Regions from separate parts of the Herbaspirillum sp. Her3 genome, predicted to be linked through region 1. Evidence: predicted binding sites of a transcription regulator. Region 1 holds the regulator's gene; each other region holds the start of a gene.
The links. Region 1 encodes sigma-54, which starts transcription at its own class of promoters, with help from an activator protein. Its sites were predicted from a motif close to TGGCANGNAANCTGCTTT; they were not measured.

Region 1 (4,101 bases):
GGAAGTACTCACGAAGGAATGCAGATCAGGAAGGAATCAGCCCTTGATCAGGGTCTGCAGTTCGCCCGAAGCATACATCTCGCTCATGATGTCGGAGCCGCCAATGAATTCGCCCTTCACGTACAGCTGGGGAATGGTCGGCCAGTTCGAGTATTCCTTGATGCCCTGGCGCACGTCCGGGCTTTCCAGCACGTTGACGGTGACGATGTTCTCGGCGCCGCTGGCTTTGAGCAACTGGATGGCCTTGCCGGAAAAGCCGCATTGCGGGAATTGCGCAGTGCCCTTCATGAACAGCACCACAGGGTTTTGGGTCACGGTTTCTTTGATCCAGGATTGGACGTCGCTCATGGCTATGCCTTTAAAAATGGGATTGCCGACATTATAGGGAAAAGCGGGCAGCCGCGTTGAAAACGACTGCGCGCCGGCAGTCTGCGCAATGCGGCGGAAAATTGCATAAAGGAAATAATTTATATGATATGCAAGCGCTGAGATCTGATATGAGGATGCCAGCAGAAGCCTTCAAGCGGGGCAGCGGATCAGTGCTCGCTGCAGGGGGGCAGTGGCTGTGGAAAAGTTGCCTGCGATTATCTTTTATATCTTTTCCACAGGCGTCGCCGCTTGACAGCGCGACCAATGAAAAAGGGCGCTTGCGCGCCCCTTCCTCATGAGATTCGGCTGGCGTTCTCAGCAGCCCTGTGGGCTGCGAGGCAGCTTGCCGATGGTGTCCTTGGCTTATGCCGCTCCGGCCACCGCATCGGCCGGCGCTTCATCCGGCAGGCGCTTGGCCATGGAGTGATGTTCCTGCAACTTGTCCTTGTGCTTGATGACCTGGCGATCGAGCTTGTCGATCAGCGTGTCAATGGCAGCATAGAGGTCGTGCGCAATGCTTTCTGCATGTAGATCCTTCCCCTTGATGTGGACGTTGATTTCCGCTTTTTGGCGCTTTTCCTTTTCTGTGAGTTTATCTACGCTCAGGATCACGCTGACGTCGATCACGTTGTCGAAATGGCGCTTGATACGCGAGAGCTTGCTTTGCACGTATTCCCGGATGGCGGGGGTCAGTTCGAGGTGGTGTCCACTGATGGTCAGATTCATACAAGACTCCTATCGTGAAGTCACTGGAGGTTCGTTCAAGCTATCCTTGCTGCAGCTGTACCACGGGCACGGTCTTCGTGTCGGATGGCATGGGCATCAGCGAGATGCTTGCCGGAACACAGCAACGGTACTGCAGAAAAACTGAGGAAAAACTCAGAGGGACTTGCGGAGATTGACCGGCGGAATCTTCAACACTTCGCGGTATTTGGCGACTGTGCGTCGCGCGACCACCATGCCTTGTTCTGCCAGCATATCCGCAATCTTGCTATCGGATAATGGGGTCTGCGGGTTCTCGGCTCCTATCAACTGTTTGATCAGCGCCCGTATCGCGGTGGAGGAGGCTTCGCCTCCGGTTTCAGTCGCGACGTGGCTACCGAAGAAGTACTTCAACTCAAACATGCCGTGCGGCGTGAGCATGTATTTTTGAGTTGTCACGCGAGAGATGGTGCTCTCGTGTAGACCCAGTGTATCAGCAATTTCACGCAGCACAAGGGGTCGCATGGCCACTGCCCCATGTGAAAAGAAGTTTCTTTGACGCTCCACAATAGCCTGTGCGACTCGCAAAATCGTGTCGAAACGCTGCCGCATATTCTTGATGAGCCACTTGGCTTCCTGCAGCTGCGACGACAGCGATCCCTCCCCCTTGGCCTGCTTCAGCGCACTGGCATACATCGCATTGACACGCAGCTTGGGCATGACCTCATGGTTGAGCATGACCTGCCAGCCGTTCTTTGTTTGTTTGACAATCACGTCCGGCACCACATAGTCCGAGGCATCGCGCGCGAAATCGGCGCCCGGATGCGGACGGCACTGGCGGATCACGGCCTGGGCTTCGCGCAGGTCTTCGTCATCGCAATCGAGGGCTTTCTTGATCTTGTTGAAGTCGCGCTGGGCGAACAGCGGCAGGTAATCTTCCACGATGCGCAGCGCCAGCTTGCGCGTGACGAAGGGGATCTTGGGCAGGCGCCGGATCTGCAGGGCCAGGCATTCACCGGCACTGCGCGCACCGACGCCGGCCGGGTCCAGGCTCTGCAGCAGCTTCAGGGAAATCGACAGCTCTTCCATGTCGATGCCCAGTTCTTCGGGCAGGCGCGCGAGGATGTCTTCCAGGGGCTCTTCGAGATAGCCGCTCTCGTCGAGCGCATCGGTGAGCAGCTCCAGCAGGGCGCGGTCGCGCTGGGTGCGTGCGGTCACGCGGATCTGTTCCAGCAGGTGCTCGCGCAGGGTCAGTTCATGGGCTTCGAGTTGCGGGCGGGCGTCGTCGTCGTCGGGCGACTTGCCGCTGCGGGCCACGTCGTCGAAGCTCCAGTCGGCGTCACCGGTGACGCCGTTGTCGGGATTGTTGTCCTGGTAGTCAAAACTGGAATCGCCATCGGCGGCGGCCGGCGCCGGTTCGGCGCTGCCTTCGCCCGAGGTATCCGCCACGCCGCTGGAGGGAGAGCTGGAGACGGCGCCATCGGCCAGCAGGCGCACCGAATTGTCGAGCGCATCGTCGAGGCGCTCCAGCAAGGGATTGTCCGAGAGGATCTGTTCCAGTTCCTGGTGCAGTTCCAGCGTCGACAGCTGCAACAGTCTGATCGACTGCTGCAGTTGCGGCGTCAATGCGAGGTGCTGCGAGGTACGTAACTGGAGAGACTGTTTCATCTGTCTTTCTGGAAGCGGCGTGGTCCGCTGGTTGCACTGCCTGTCGTTGCGTCAGTAGGTTGACCTGCTTACATGCGGAAGTGTTCGCCCAGATACACGCGGCGCACCGATTCGTTGGCGATGATCTCTTCCGGACTGCCGCTGGCCAGCACCGTGCCCTGGTTGATGATGTAGGCGCGGTCGCAGATGCCCAGCGTCTCGCGCACGTTGTGGTCGGTGATGAGCACGCCGATGCCGCGTTCCTTCAGGAAGCGCACGATGCGCTGAATCTCGATCACGGCAATCGGGTCGATACCGGCAAAGGGTTCATCGAGCAGCACGAAGCGCGGATCGGTGGCCAGTGCGCGGGCGATTTCCACGCGGCGGCGCTCACCGCCGGAGAGCGACAAGGCCTGGCTCTCGCGCAGCTTCTCGATCTGCAGTTCATGCAGCAGGTTGTTGAGGCGGCCCTCGACTTCATCGCGCGAGAGCGGCTTGCCTTCTTCACGGCGCAGTTCCAGCACCGCGCGGATATTGTCTTCCACCGTCAGCTTGCGGAACACCGAGGCTTCCTGCGGCAGATAGGACAAGCCCATGGTGGCACGCTTGTGGATGGGCATGCGTGAAATGGCGGTGTCGTCCAGCGCGATCTCGCCGCCATCGGAAGGCACCAGGCCCACGATCATGTAGAACGAGGTGGTCTTGCCGGCACCATTGGGGCCGAGCAGTCCGACCACTTCACCGCTGCGCACTTCCATCGAGACGTCGCGCACCACCTGGCGCGCGCCATAACTTTTCTTCAGGCCGCGAACGACCAGCGAGCTGGCGGTCATCGTTACTGGTCCTTTCCGGTCTGGCGACGCGGTGCAGGCTGCGCCGGCGTGGTCTTGGCGGCCGGCTGGGCCGGCACGGCGCTGCCATCCGGCGGCGGATTCTTGGGCTGGATCACGGCCGTGATGCGGCCTGCGCCGGGCTTGCTCTCGCCGCTGGCGGTGTTGTTGACCGAATAGAACTCGGCGCGGCTGTCATAGGAAATGAACTCGCCGTTGACTTCATCGGTGATGCGGTCGCCATCCATGCGCTGGATGTGGGCGCGCTGGAACAGCTTGGAGACTTCGGTCTGCTCCGAATACTCGATGCGCTCGGCCTGTCCTTCGATCCACAGGTTGGGACCGCCATCGCGCTTCTGGCGGAAGTTGGCCAGCGCACCGGGCGCGGCGTACAACACGGCGTTTTCATAACCGTACTGATCGGTCGTCAATACCACCCGGCCGGCCTTGATGATGAGAGTGCCGCGGGTCATGACCACGTTGCCGGTGAAGGTCTTCACCTGGCGCACGTCGTCATAGACCATCTGGTCTGCCTCGATGTTGGTGGGCTTGG
Region 2 (4,101 bases), 1.7 Mb from region 1:
TTGGCCCAGGCTTCAAAGGTCCCCTTGGGTACATCCGGGTTCAGGTCCGGCACCACGATGGACAGCGGCATATCGCTGGCGATCAGCTTCCAGGTCGAGCGCGAACGCAGCAGCGCCTGCTTGATCCAGCGCATCTGCTCCGGGCCGAGGAAATCGGCATCGTGCCCGCCCTTCTGGCGATTGGGCGAATTGCGGCCGCGATAGCTGCGTTCGTCCAGCATGAACACTTCCAGCAGCGGTCCGTGCTGGAAGGCGCGATAGATGCGGAAAGGATCGGCGCTATCAATGCGGAAAGGGTTGTGCTCGAACATGGCCTGGCGCGCACGTGCGGCCAGCACGTCGATGTTGCGCTCGTCATAGCGCTTCTCGGCCGCGCCGATCTGCTGGCCCGGATACCAGTTGTTGCGCACCTCGTGGTCATCCCACTGCACCAGGAACGGCACCTCGGCGGCGAAGCGGCGCTTGCTGGCGTCCAGCATGTTGTAGGCGAAGTTGCCGCGATAGTCCTCCAGCGTCTGGGCTACCTTGGACTTGGCTTCGGTCACCACGTTGCGCCACAGGGTTCCGTCGTCCAGCTTCACTTCCGCCTGGATCGGCCCATCGGCATAGATCTGGTCGCCCGAGTGGATGAAGAAATCCGGACGGAAGCGGCGCATGCTTTCATACACCCGATAACCACCCCACTGCTCGTTGATCCCCCAGCCCTGACCCGCCTCATCACCCGAGAAGGCAAAGGTGACGTCACGCACCTGGCCATGCGCCGAGGCCGGCACCATGAGGCTGCCGGTCAGCGGCTCGCTCAGGGCCGACTCATGCACCAGATCCTGGAAGCGCACGCGATAGTAGACGCGCTGCCCCGCCGGCAGGCCGCGCAGATCCACGCGGGCGGTGTAGTCCTCGCGCGCCAGCGCGGTGGGGCCGGCGATGCGGATGGGGTTGGAGAAATTCTCGCTGGTGGAATATTCGACCAGCATGCGTGCATTGCGGTCGGCACGGGCCCAGACCATGGCGCTGTCGCGGGTGACGTCGCCGCTCATGATGCCGCCCGGGAATTGCGGGCGCAGGCGTTCGGAAGTGATGATGGACGGCGCGGCGGGCTCAGTCGCGGACAATACAGCGGGGCTGGCGATCACGGCGGCGCTGCCCACGGCAGTAACGGCGGTGTCGCGCAGGAAGCGGCGACGGCTGTGATCGGCGGGCGGATTCTGATCGGGCATGGCAACTCCTGTGAGGGTGAGGTAAAGCGAAGTGAAGGGGGAGTTGCAATTTAGCAATCGAGTATGACCGTTCCATGAAAGGAGGATGACCAAGCCTGACCGGGCAGTCGGAAGGCAAAAATTGAGGGGATTTACCGGAAAAATTCGAGCCTGCCCTCGTTGCACCAAAATGCAGCCATCCCGCCAGACGCACATCACGAACGCACATCATTCGTGCAGAACCTATCCCAACATTCAGCTGACGCACCGATAAAGTCCTTTCAAATCAACTCACTACGAAATAATCACCAAAATGGAACGAAAATTGCTTAAGTCCGGGCTTTCGATTCTTTTATTGCACAATTTTTGGGAGATTTTCTGGTGGACGATCACAAAAACGGCGCAGACGCCCTCTTCATTCTGCTAGGGGCGATCATGATCCTGGCCATGCATGCCGGCTTCGCCTTCCTGGAATTGGGAACGGTGCGCAAGAAGAACCAGGTCAATGCCCTGGTGAAGATCCTGGCGGACTTTGCGGTGTCGACCATCGTCTATTTCTTCGTCGGCTATTACGTGGCCTATGGGGTGAGCTTCTTCGCGGGTGCCGGGACGCTGGCTGAGCGCAGCGGTTTCGAGCTGGTGAAGTTCTTCTTCCTGCTGACCTTCGCGGCGGCCATCCCGGCCATCATTTCGGGCGGCATTGCCGAGCGCTCCAAGTTCAATCCGCAGCTGGTGGCCACTGCCGTGCTGGTGGGCCTGGTCTATCCCTTCTTCGAGGGCATTGCGTGGAACCAGCACCTGGGTGTGCAAGCCTGGCTGGCGGCGAGCTTTGGCGCCGAGTTCCATGACTTCGCCGGTTCCATCGTGGTCCACGCCGTGGGCGGCTGGATCGCGTTGCCGGCCGTGCTGCTGCTGGGTGCGCGCCGTGGCCGCTACAGCAAGGAAGGCGCGGTGGCGGCGCATCCGCCTTCCAATATTCCCTTCCTGGCGCTGGGCGCATGGATCCTGACGGTGGGCTGGTTCGGCTTCAACGTCATGAGTGCGCAGACGCTGGACAAGATGAATGGCCTGGTGGCGATGAATTCACTCATGGCCATGGCCGGTGGCACGCTGGTGGCACTGCTGATGGGCCGCAACGACCCCGGCTTCGCCTACAACGGCCCGCTGGCGGGGCTGGTGGCGGTGTGCGCCGGCTCGGACCTGATGCACCCGCTGGGCGCGCTGGTCACCGGCGGCATTGCCGGTGCGATTTTCGTGTGGATGTTCACCCGCACCCAGAACAAGTGGAAGATCGACGACGTGCTGGGCGTGTGGCCGCTGCACGGGCTGTGCGGTTTGTGGGGCGGGCTGGCGGCGGGCATCTTCGGGCTGCAGGCGCTGGGGGGACGGGGTGGCGTGTCCTTCATGGCGCAGCTGATCGGCAGCCTGATGGGCATTGCCATCGCGGCGATGGGCGGCTGGGTGGTGTATGGCTTGCTGAAGAAGGTGGTGGGGATTCGCCTGGATCCGGAACAGGAGTTCGAGGGGGCGGATCTGGCGATTCACAAGATTTCTTCTACGGCGGAGAGGGAGACGAGCTGGTAAGCGCGTTGAAACGACTACGGAAAAACAATCTCTGCACCCAGAGATTGTTTTTCGCGGGGCAGCAATACCGTATGTACGCAAAGGGCCTGCCCTTTTGAGCAAAGAATCAAGCCCCCAGCTCCCCCCGCACCATCTCCGCCCCCGCCCTCAACGCACCAAGCTTGCCCCGGGCAACCTCCCGCGGCAACGGCACCATCCCGCAGTTGGTAGAAGGATAGAGCTTGTCAGCATCCACAAACTGCAATGCCTTTCGCAAGGTCGCCGCCACTTCCTCGGGCGTTTCCACAGTGTGATTGGCCACATCGATAGCCCCCACCATCACCTTCTTGCCGCGAATGAGTTCGATCAACTCCATGGGCACGCGCGCGTTGTGGCATTCGAGTGAGACGATATCGATATTCGATGCCCGCAACCTGGGGAAGGTCTCCTCATACTGCCGCCACTCCGAGCCCAGCGTCTTCTTCCAGTCGGTGTTGGCCTTGATGCCGTAGCCATAGCAGATGTGCACGGCGGTCTCGCACTTCAGTCCCTCGATGGCGCGCTCCAGCGTGGCCACGCCCCAGTCATTGACTTCATCGAAGAAGACATTGAAGGCCGGTTCATCGAACTGGATGATGTCCACACCCGCCGCCTCCAGCTCACGGGCTTCCTGGTTGAGGATCACGGCGAACTCCCAGGCCAGTTTCTCGCGGCTCTTGTAGTGGCTGTCGTAGAGCGTGTCGATCATCGTCATGGGTCCCGGCAGCGCCCACTTGATCGGCTGCGCAGTCTGGCTGCGCAGGAATTTCGCATCCTCCACGAACACCGGCTTCTGGCGCGACACCGCACCCACCACCGTGGGCACGCTGGCGTCATAGCGATTGCGAATGCGCACCGTCTCGCGCCTGGCAAAATCCACGCCGTCGAGATGCTCGATGAAGGTGGTCACGAAATGCTGGCGCGTCTGCTCGCCGTCACTGACGATATCAATCCCGGCGTGCTGCTGCTCTTGCAGCGACAGGCGCAAGGCATCGCGCTTGGCTTCCAGCAATTCATCTCCCTGCAGCTTCCAGGGCGACCACAGTTTTTCGGGCTCGGCCAGCCAGGCGGGTTTCGGCAGGCTGCCGGCGGTGGAGGTGGGCAATAGTTTTTTCATGATGAAGACCTTGTTGGTGGAGCGTTCAATGCGCGTAACGGGCGGACCATTGTTCGAGAACGGCGCGGTAGGGCTTGATGAAATGTTCCTCGGCATAGCGCCCCTGCTGGACCGCCAGGCGACTGCGTTCCTCGCGGTCATAGACGATGCGCGTCACCGAATAGTCCTGATGCTGCAGGCTGGGCT
Region 3 (4,101 bases), 2.6 Mb from region 1:
TGGCGATGGTTTCCTTCTTTTCCAGCGTGGAATTGATGTAGGCGGTCACGGTCGAGGCGAACACCGCCGGCAGCTCGCCCTTGAGGCGACGCAGCAGTTCGGCGGCTTCGGCCGGGTATTGCGCGGCATAGGTGTCGAATGTCTGCTTCCAGCTGGCTTCGAAGTCGGCGCCGGTGGCCTTGGCATCCCAGGCGGCGTAGACGTCAGCGGGAATCTCGAAGGGCGCGGAAGTCCAGCCCAGCGCTTCGCGCACGGCGGCGATTTCCTTGTCGCCCAGGGCAGCGCCGTGCACCTTGTCGGTGCCGGCCAGGTTGGGCGAACCCTTGCCGATGACGGTGCGGCAGCAGATCAGGGTCGGCTTGTCGGCCAGCTTGGCCTGGTGGATCGCCGCACTGACGGCTTCGACGTTGTGGCCATCGACGGCCGGAATGACGTTCCAGCCGTAGGCTTCGAAGCGCTTCGGGGTGTCGTCCTTGAACCAGCCTTCGACGTGGCCGTCGATGGAGATGCCGTTGTCGTCATACAGCACGATCAGCTTGGACAGGTTCAGCACGCCCGCCAGCGAGCAGGCTTCGTGCGAGATGCCTTCCATCAGGCAACCGTCGCCGACGAAGGCATAAGTATAGTGATCGACCACGGACAGGCCGGGCTTGTTGAATTCGGCGGCCAGCAGCTTTTCAGCCAGTGCCATGCCCACCGCATTGGTGATGCCCTGGCCCAGCGGGCCGGTGGTGGTTTCCACGCCCGGGGTGACGTGCACTTCGGGGTGGCCGGCAGTCTTGGAATGCAGCTGGCGGAAGGCCTTGATGTCGTCCATCGACAGGTCGTAGCCGGTCAGGTGCAGCAGCGCGTACTGCAGCATGGAGCCGTGGCCGTTGGAGAGCACGAAGCGGTCACGGTTGGCCCACTGCGGGTTGGACGGGTTGTGACGGTAGTGCTTGGCCCACAGGGCCACTGCGATTTCGGCCATCCCCATCGGCATGCCCGGGTGTCCGGAATTGGCTTTTTGAACTGCATCCATCGCCAGCGCGCGGATCGCGTTGGCCATCTTGTCGGTGGGGAGAGTGGAAATCATGTCGAGGTCTGAGTTTGCTGTGCGGGAGGCGCTGTCAGGCGCACCAATCGGGTTTTGAAGCCAAAGCGCCGCCCCGGAAGGCCAAGTGCAGCGCGGGGCCGTATTTTACCAGAGTGCGCCGGGGGGATTAAAATTCGGGTCCAGTCCCTGACCCGGCTGACAACATTTTTCATGCTTTTTTGATCTCAATCGCCCAGGATCCGCCTCATGCCCCGCTTTTACTTTCCGCAACCCCTCGGCATCGGTTCGGCCCTGGTCCTGCCCGAGCAGATTGCCCATCACATCCAGGTGCTGCGCCTGCAGCCGGGCGATACCGTGACCCTCTTCAATGGCGAAGGCGGCGAGTACACCGCCAGTCTGACGGCCATGGAAAAGAAGCGCGCCCACGCCGAAGTGAAGGCATTTTCACCCCGCGAGGCCGAACTGCCCTATGCGCTGACCCTGGCCCAGGCCCTGCCTGAAGGATCGAAGATGGACTGGATCGTCGAGAAGGCCGTGGAACTGGGCGCCACCGCCCTGCAGCCGCTGGCTGCACAGCGCTGCGTGGTGCGCCTGTCGGGCGAACGGGCCGAGAAGAAGCAGGCGCACTGGCAAGGCATCGTGCATGCCGCCGCGGAGCAATGTGGCCGCAACCGTCTGCCGCATCTGGGCGAGGTGACCGACTTCAAACGCTGGATCACCCAGAGCGACCTGCACCGCCGCATCCTGCTCTCCCCGCGCGGCAGCGAGCCGCTGTCGGGCTGGGCGCGCCATCATCCGCCCCAGGCGGTGACGGTCATCGTCGGTCCGGAAGGTGGCTTCAGCGAGGAAGAGGAAGACCTGGCCTGCACCCAGGGTGCGCTGATGCTGTCCATGGGCAGCCGGGTGCTGCGGACCGAGACTGCGGGGCTGGCGGCACTGGCCGCCTTGAATGCGGTGTGGGGGGAGCTTTGAAGGAAACTTCACCCGCCTGATTTCCTGCGGCCTGCCTGATTCCCGTGCATCCCCGTTCCTGCTGACGTCCAAGTTCGGCGCACGGCTCACCATTTTGTCTCGCTGACAAAACCCTTCATTTCCCCTCGGATAGCTTGCCTTTCGGCACTTCACCTCGCAAACCCGCGTGGTGAAGCCATTTCCCGTTTTTCAGCCGCTTGACGGACCAGCTGGCACGCCTCCTGCTTAAAGATATTCAATCTTGTATTCAAGTTTGAATATCCAAAATGACTGCCACCCACGCCCTGCAGCAAGCCGCCCCCGAGGCCGCCCCGACCACCATTGCCGCCACCCTGGCAGCCTACCGCGAAGGCCGCAGCACGCCCGGCAAGCTCGTGGCCGAGCTGTTGGCGCGCATCGACGGCGCCGGGCGCGATGAAGTCTGGATCAGCCGGGTACCGGCCAAGCAGCTCAAGCAACAGGCGGCCGCGCTGGACCTGATGCTGCAGATCAAGGGCGAGGCGGTGCTGGAGAGCATGCCGCTGTTCGGCATCCCCTTTGCGGTGAAGGACAACATCGACGTGGCCGAGATGTCCACCACCGGTGCTTGCCCCGAGTTCGGGCGACTGGCCAGCGAGAGCGCCACCGTGGTGCAGCGCCTGCAGGCGGCCGGCGCGCTGCTGGTGGGCAAGACCAACCTGGACCAGTTCGCCACCGGGCTGGTGGGCGTGCGCTCACCCTATGGGGCGGTGCGCAATGCGATCAAGCCGGAATATGTCTCCGGGGGTTCCAGTTCGGGCTCGGCGGTGGCCGTGGCACTGGGTCAAGTCCTGTTCTCGCTGGGAACGGATACCGCCGGCTCGGGCCGTGTACCGGCTGCCTTCAACCACCTGGTCGGCTTGAAACCGACCAAGGGCCTCATCAGCGCACGCGGCCTGGTACCGGCCTGCCGCACCCTGGATTGCATCTCCATCTTCGCCCATGACGTGGCCGATGCCTGGCGCGTGCTGCACAGCGCGGCCGGCTTCGATGCCGAGGATGGCTATTCGCGCCGTCCCGCCATGCTGGGCGTGAAGCGCCGGGGCTATCGCATCGCCATTCCCGAGCAATGTGAATTCTTTGGCGACAGCATCGCGCAGGAAGCCTGGGAACGCAGCCTGGCGCAGATCGCCGCCCTGCCCGGCGTGAGCCTGGCGAAGATTCCCTTCGCACCCTTCAGCGATGCCGCCCGCATGCTGTACCAGGGGCCCTGGGTGGCCGAACGCCGCGCCGCGCTGGGCGACTTCTTCCTGGAGAACCCGGAAGCCATCCATCCGGTGGTGCGCCAGATCACTGCGCAAGCCGATGACTACGATGCGGTCGACAGTTTCAACGCCCAATACCGCCTGGCCGACCTGCGCCGCCAGGCCGAGAACCTGCTGGAAGGCTGCGACCTGATGCTGGTGCCCACCACCACGACCTTCCCCACCATCGCCGAGGTCGAGGCCGATCCGGTGGTGCGCAATGCGCAGCTGGGCCACTACACCAACTTCGTCAACCTGATGGATATGTCGGCCCTGGCCATCCCCGCCGTGTGGCGCCGCGATGGCCTGCCGGCCGGCGTCACGCTGATCGGCCCGGCCGGTGCCGACCACCTGCTGGCCGAAGCCGGAGCGCGCCTGCTGCAGCAACTGGGCGGCCCGGCGCAAGCCGATGCGATTGCCGCCGCACCGCTGCCCTTCAACGAAAGCACCATCAAGGTCTGCGTGGTCGGCGCGCATCTGGCCGGCCAGCCCCTGAACTGGCAATTGCTGGAAGCCGGTGCCCGCCGCGTGGCCATCACCCGCACCGCGCCGCACTACCGCCTGTATGCGCTGGCCGGCACCACGCCGCCCAAGCCTGGTCTGGCGCGCACCGACGGCGAGGGTGCGGCCATCGCGGTGGAAGTCTGGGAGATGCCGCTGCGCCAGTTCGGCGGTTTCGTCGCGTCCATCCCGGCGCCGCTGGGCATCGGCACGGTGGAGCTGGCCGATGGCAGCAGCGTCAAGGGCTTCATCTGCGAGCCGGCCGGCATTGCCGGCGCCACCGACATCACCCACCACGGCGGCTGGGTCAATTACCTGAATTCGCTGAAC
Region 4 (4,101 bases), 1.6 Mb from region 1:
TGCCAAGTCGGGCTGCATCCTGGTCAATACCAGCCGGGGCGGGCTGGTCGATACCGAAGCTGCGATTGCCGCCCTCAAGAGTGGCCAGTTGCGCGGCCTGGCCATCGATGTCTACGAGCAGGAAGCCAGCCTGTTCTTCCAGGACCTGTCTTCGACCATCATCACCGACGACGTGATCCAGCGCCTGGTGTCCTTTCCCAACGTGATCGTGACCGGCCACCAGGCTTTCTTCACCGAAGAAGCCATCGGCCAGATCATGCAGACCACCATCGCCAACCTCAGCGACTTCGCCGCCGGGGCCAGCCTGGGAGAGCGGCTGGTGGCCTGATCAGCCGGCCGGATGGCCCGCCGCATCGAACAGCGGACCCAACTGGTCGCCAATGCGCGGGCGCAAGTGATCGTGTACGCGCTGGATGATTTCTTCGGCGTCGTGGCTACCGTAGGTCTGGGCCAATTGCCTGTGCATGTCGAAATGCAGGTAAAGCAGCCCGCGCAGGCTCTGAAAAGCGGTCGGATGGGTCTGGCCGCAGACTTGTTCGTTGTTGTCCATCACCTGGTTCAATACGCCCGGATCGAACAGGCGCACCTGGCAGATCACGGCGCAGCGGACGATTTCCAGGTCCAGCGCTTCCAGTTCTTGGGTCAGTTCATCGGGGGTGTGGCGCTCGGCGCTCAGCTTTTCGCTCATGGCGGTCTTTCGGCGGAGGAGGGGGAGCGCTCAGGATAGCATTTGCTGCACCGCGGAAAACTTGTCGAAGATCAATCTTCCTTGGATCGTCCTGCGTGAATCACGTAAATCTTTATAAATAGTTTCATATCGACTCCTGCCAGAGTAATGCAGCACTCGGACGGGTGGCAGCCATGCCGCCACCCGTCCATCGGAGGAGCTTACTGCAGGGCTGCAGCCGGTCCGAAGAATTCATACCGGCTTTGCGCCGCCGGTACGCCCAGTTCGCCCAGCGCGTGCTTGATGGCTTTCATGAAGGGCTTGGGGCCCACGAAATAGGCATCGACGTCACGCGTGGCCGGCAACCATTGCTGCAGCAGCGCCGCATTGATGAAGCCGGTGGCATGCGCTGCCGGATCGCCTGCGCGCGGCTGTTCATAGCAGAAGCGCAGCTGCAGTTGCGGATGCTGTGCCGCCAGTGCTTCCAGCTCGCGGCGGAAGGCATGCACGCCGCCGTGGCGCGCGGCATGGACGAAATGCACCGGACGGCCACCGGGCAATGCCGCCGCCAGCATGGTCATCATGGGCGTGATGCCCACACCGCCGCTGATGAGCACCAGCGGCTTGTCGCTGGCCGTGAGCGTAAAGTCGCCTGCGGGCGGGAACAGTTCCACCACCGAACCAACGTGGATCTGGTCGTGCAGCTGGCGCGAGACCTTGCCGTCCGCTTCGCGCTTGACGCTGATGCGATATTGCAGCGGCTGGCCGTTCTGGCGCAGCGGGGCTGACAGCGAATACTGGCGGCGCTGTTCCAGCCCGTCGACCACCATGCGCAGCCCGATGTACTGGCCGGGTTCGAAGTCCAGCAGGGCAGCGCCATCCTGGGGCATGAAGTAGAAGGAAGTGATTTCCTCGCTCTCGGCGACCTTGCGCGTGACCACGAAATTGCGCGCACCGCGCCAGCCGCCAGGTGCGGCGGCCTTGGCGTCATATTGCTGGCGCTCGGCGCCGATCAGGATGTCGGCCAGCTGGCCATAGGCGGCGGCCCAGGCATCGATGACGGCATCGGTGGCGATCTCCGCGCCCAGCACTTCGCGGATGGCGCGCAGCAGGCAGTCACCGACCATGGGATAGTGTTCCGGCAGCACCTGCACGGCCACGTGCTTGTTGATGATCTGCGCGGCCAGCGGGCCCAGTTCTTCCAGGCGATCGATGTGGCGCGCGTACATCAGCACGCCATTGGCTAGTGCCCGTGGCTGGTCGCCGCTGGCCTGGTGCGCACGGTTGAACAGGGGATGCACTTGCGGATAGTCGCGCATGAGCAGCTTGTAGAAATGGGTGGTCAGCGCCTCGCCGCCGGATTCGAGCAGGGGGACGGTGGATTTGACGATGGCGAGTTGGGCATCGGTGAGCATGCTGAACCTTTCAGGAGAGTGTGGATGTGCCGGAACGTCCGGATCACTCTCTCCATTACAAAAGCCGTGCCACGCCTTCATCTCAATAAAATCAATGACTTGTAGAACATGTGAGTGCTTGTGACCTGTGTCATAATGACCATTAATTCATTGGTAAGTAGTCAATATGACCTCAAAAGCCTTGCTGGACGCCTTGCTTCCCCTGGTCGCCGACCTCTCGCGCCAGATCGATGACCGCGAGCGTTACCGCCGCCTGCTGCAGACCTTGCGCACGCTCTTTCCCTGCGACGCCGCCGCCTTGCTGCGGCTGGAGGGCGAGGTGCTGGTGCCGCTGGCCATCGACGGGCTCTCCGGCGATACCCTGGGCCGGCGCTTCCGCATCGCCGATCATCCTCGCTTCAGCGTGCTGCTGGCCAATGCGGTGCCGACGCGCTTTCCTGCCGACTCGCACTTGCCGGATCCCTACGATGGCCTGGTCGATGGCTTGAACGACCTCCACTCGGGCGCGCTGGAAGTCCACGATTGCATGGGCTGCGCGCTGGCCGTCAATGGCCGTCCCTGGGGGCTGGTCACGCTCGATGCGCTGGGCGCCGGCCGTTTCGACGGGGTGGACATGGCGTCGCTGCAAGCCTTCGCCGCGCTGGCAGCGGCCACGGTCAACGTGGCCGAGCGCATCGATGAGCTGGCGCAGGCCGGCGAGCAGGCGCGCCAGCGTGCCGAGGCCTACCGGCTGGGGCTGGAAGAAAGCCGGGGCAAGCGCGAACTGATCGGCCAGAGTGCCGCTCACCGGCAACTGATGGAGGAAATCCGCATGGCCGCCCCCAGCGACATGACGGTGCTGGTCAGTGGCGAAACCGGCACTGGCAAGGAGCTGGTGGCGCATGCCCTGCATGCCGCCTCGCCACGCGCCCACAAGCCCATGATCAGCCTGAACTGCGCCGCCTTGCCCGATACCCTGGTGGAAAGCGAACTGTTCGGCCACGTGCGCGGCGCCTTCTCGGGCGCCGTGGCTGACCGGCGTGGCAAGTTCGAGATGGCCGACGGCGGCACCTTGTTCCTGGATGAAGTGGGCGAGCTGCCCCTGGCGGTGCAGGCCAAGCTGCTACGGGTGCTGCAGAGCGGGCAGTTGCAGCGCGTCGGCTCGGACCGCGAGCATCGCGTGGACGTGCGCCTGATCGCCGCCACCAACCGCGACCTGGCCGAGGAGGTCAAGCGCGGCCATTTCCGGGCGGATTTCTATCATCGGCTTTCGGTCTTCCCCATCCGTGTGCCTCCGCTGCGCGAGCGCGGGCGTGACGTCTTGCTGCTGGCGGGCTATTTCCTGGAGCAGAACCGGGCGCGGCTGGGCCTGGCCAGCCTGCGCCTGTCGGCCGATGCGCAGCGCGCGTTGCTGGACTATTCCTGGCCCGGCAACATCCGCGAACTGGAGCACCTCGTCGGCCGCAGCGCCTTGCGGGCACTGGCCTCGCAGCCGCAGCGGCCGGGCATCCTGACGCTCGATGCGCACTCACTGGAACTGGATCACCCTCCGACCGCGCCCATTGCCCCTCCCCAGAATGGCCTGGTCGTCGAGCCAGGCCGTGCGGCACCGCCAGTGGAAGGCCTGCGCGAGGCCGTGGAGCGCTTTGAGCGCAAGCTGGTGAGCGACAGCCTGCAGCGTCATGGCGGCAATCTGGCTGCCACCGCCCGCGAGCTGGGCGTGGATCGGGCCAACCTGAACCGGCTGGCCAAGCGGCTCGGCTTGCGGTAGGCCATGGGACGGCGGTTTCAGGCGATATGAAGAAAAAGAAAAGAAAACGGCCGGAATCGCTCAGGGCAGGGCGCCCCCCATGATTCCGGCCGTCAGGTGCATGAAGCTTCAGGCCAAAAACCGCATCACCTGATGACGGCATCAGGCCTGCTGATGCTCCACATCCAGTTCCGCCAGTTGCCCGCGGATGCGGATGGCAGTCAGGTTGCGGGCGGCGGCGGCATCGTCGTTGACGTGTTGCAGGTCTTCGGGCGGTGCGCTGATGACCT

Region 2: a site for sigma-54 is predicted at 1,511-1,528, ahead of ACVC5H_RS22640 (ammonium transporter). Genes of this name have one in related genera too.
Region 3: a site for sigma-54 is predicted at 2,219-2,236, ahead of atzF (allophanate hydrolase). Genes of this name have one in related genera too.
Region 4: a site for sigma-54 is predicted at 2,137-2,154, ahead of hmpA (NO-inducible flavohemoprotein). Genes of this name have one in related genera too.

The regions. Positions count from the first base shown of each region.
Region 1 covers NZ_CM176328.1:1,109,376-1,113,476, forward strand. The annotation lists gene ACVC5H_RS05085 (UbiX family flavin prenyltransferase) at 1-12, opposite strand, end outside; gene grxD (Grx4 family monothiol glutaredoxin) at 37-348, opposite strand; gene hpf (ribosome hibernation-promoting factor, HPF/YfiA family) at 733-1,095, opposite strand; gene ACVC5H_RS05100 (RNA polymerase factor sigma-54) at 1,249-2,739, opposite strand; gene lptB (LPS export ABC transporter ATP-binding protein) at 2,808-3,551, opposite strand; gene lptA (lipopolysaccharide transport periplasmic protein LptA) at 3,554-4,101, opposite strand, start outside.
Region 2 covers NZ_CM176328.1:4,972,849-4,976,949, forward strand. The annotation lists gene ACVC5H_RS22635 (alkaline phosphatase D family protein) at 1-1,217, opposite strand, end outside; gene ACVC5H_RS22640 (ammonium transporter) at 1,578-2,780, shown strand; gene ACVC5H_RS22645 (methionine synthase) at 2,887-3,915, opposite strand; gene ACVC5H_RS22650 (DUF1852 domain-containing protein) at 3,941-4,101, opposite strand, start outside.
Region 3 covers NZ_CM176328.1:4,068,689-4,072,789, forward strand. The annotation lists gene tkt (transketolase) at 1-1,075, opposite strand, end outside; gene ACVC5H_RS18625 (16S rRNA (uracil(1498)-N(3))-methyltransferase) at 1,283-2,008, shown strand; gene atzF (allophanate hydrolase) at 2,275-4,101, shown strand, end outside.
Region 4 covers NZ_CM176328.1:2,697,470-2,701,570, forward strand. The annotation lists gene ACVC5H_RS12375 (2-hydroxyacid dehydrogenase) at 1-328, shown strand, start outside; gene ACVC5H_RS12380 (hypothetical protein) at 329-688, opposite strand; gene hmpA (NO-inducible flavohemoprotein) at 889-2,082, opposite strand; gene norR (nitric oxide reductase transcriptional regulator NorR) at 2,249-3,832, shown strand; gene ACVC5H_RS12395 (hypothetical protein) at 3,974-4,101, opposite strand, start outside.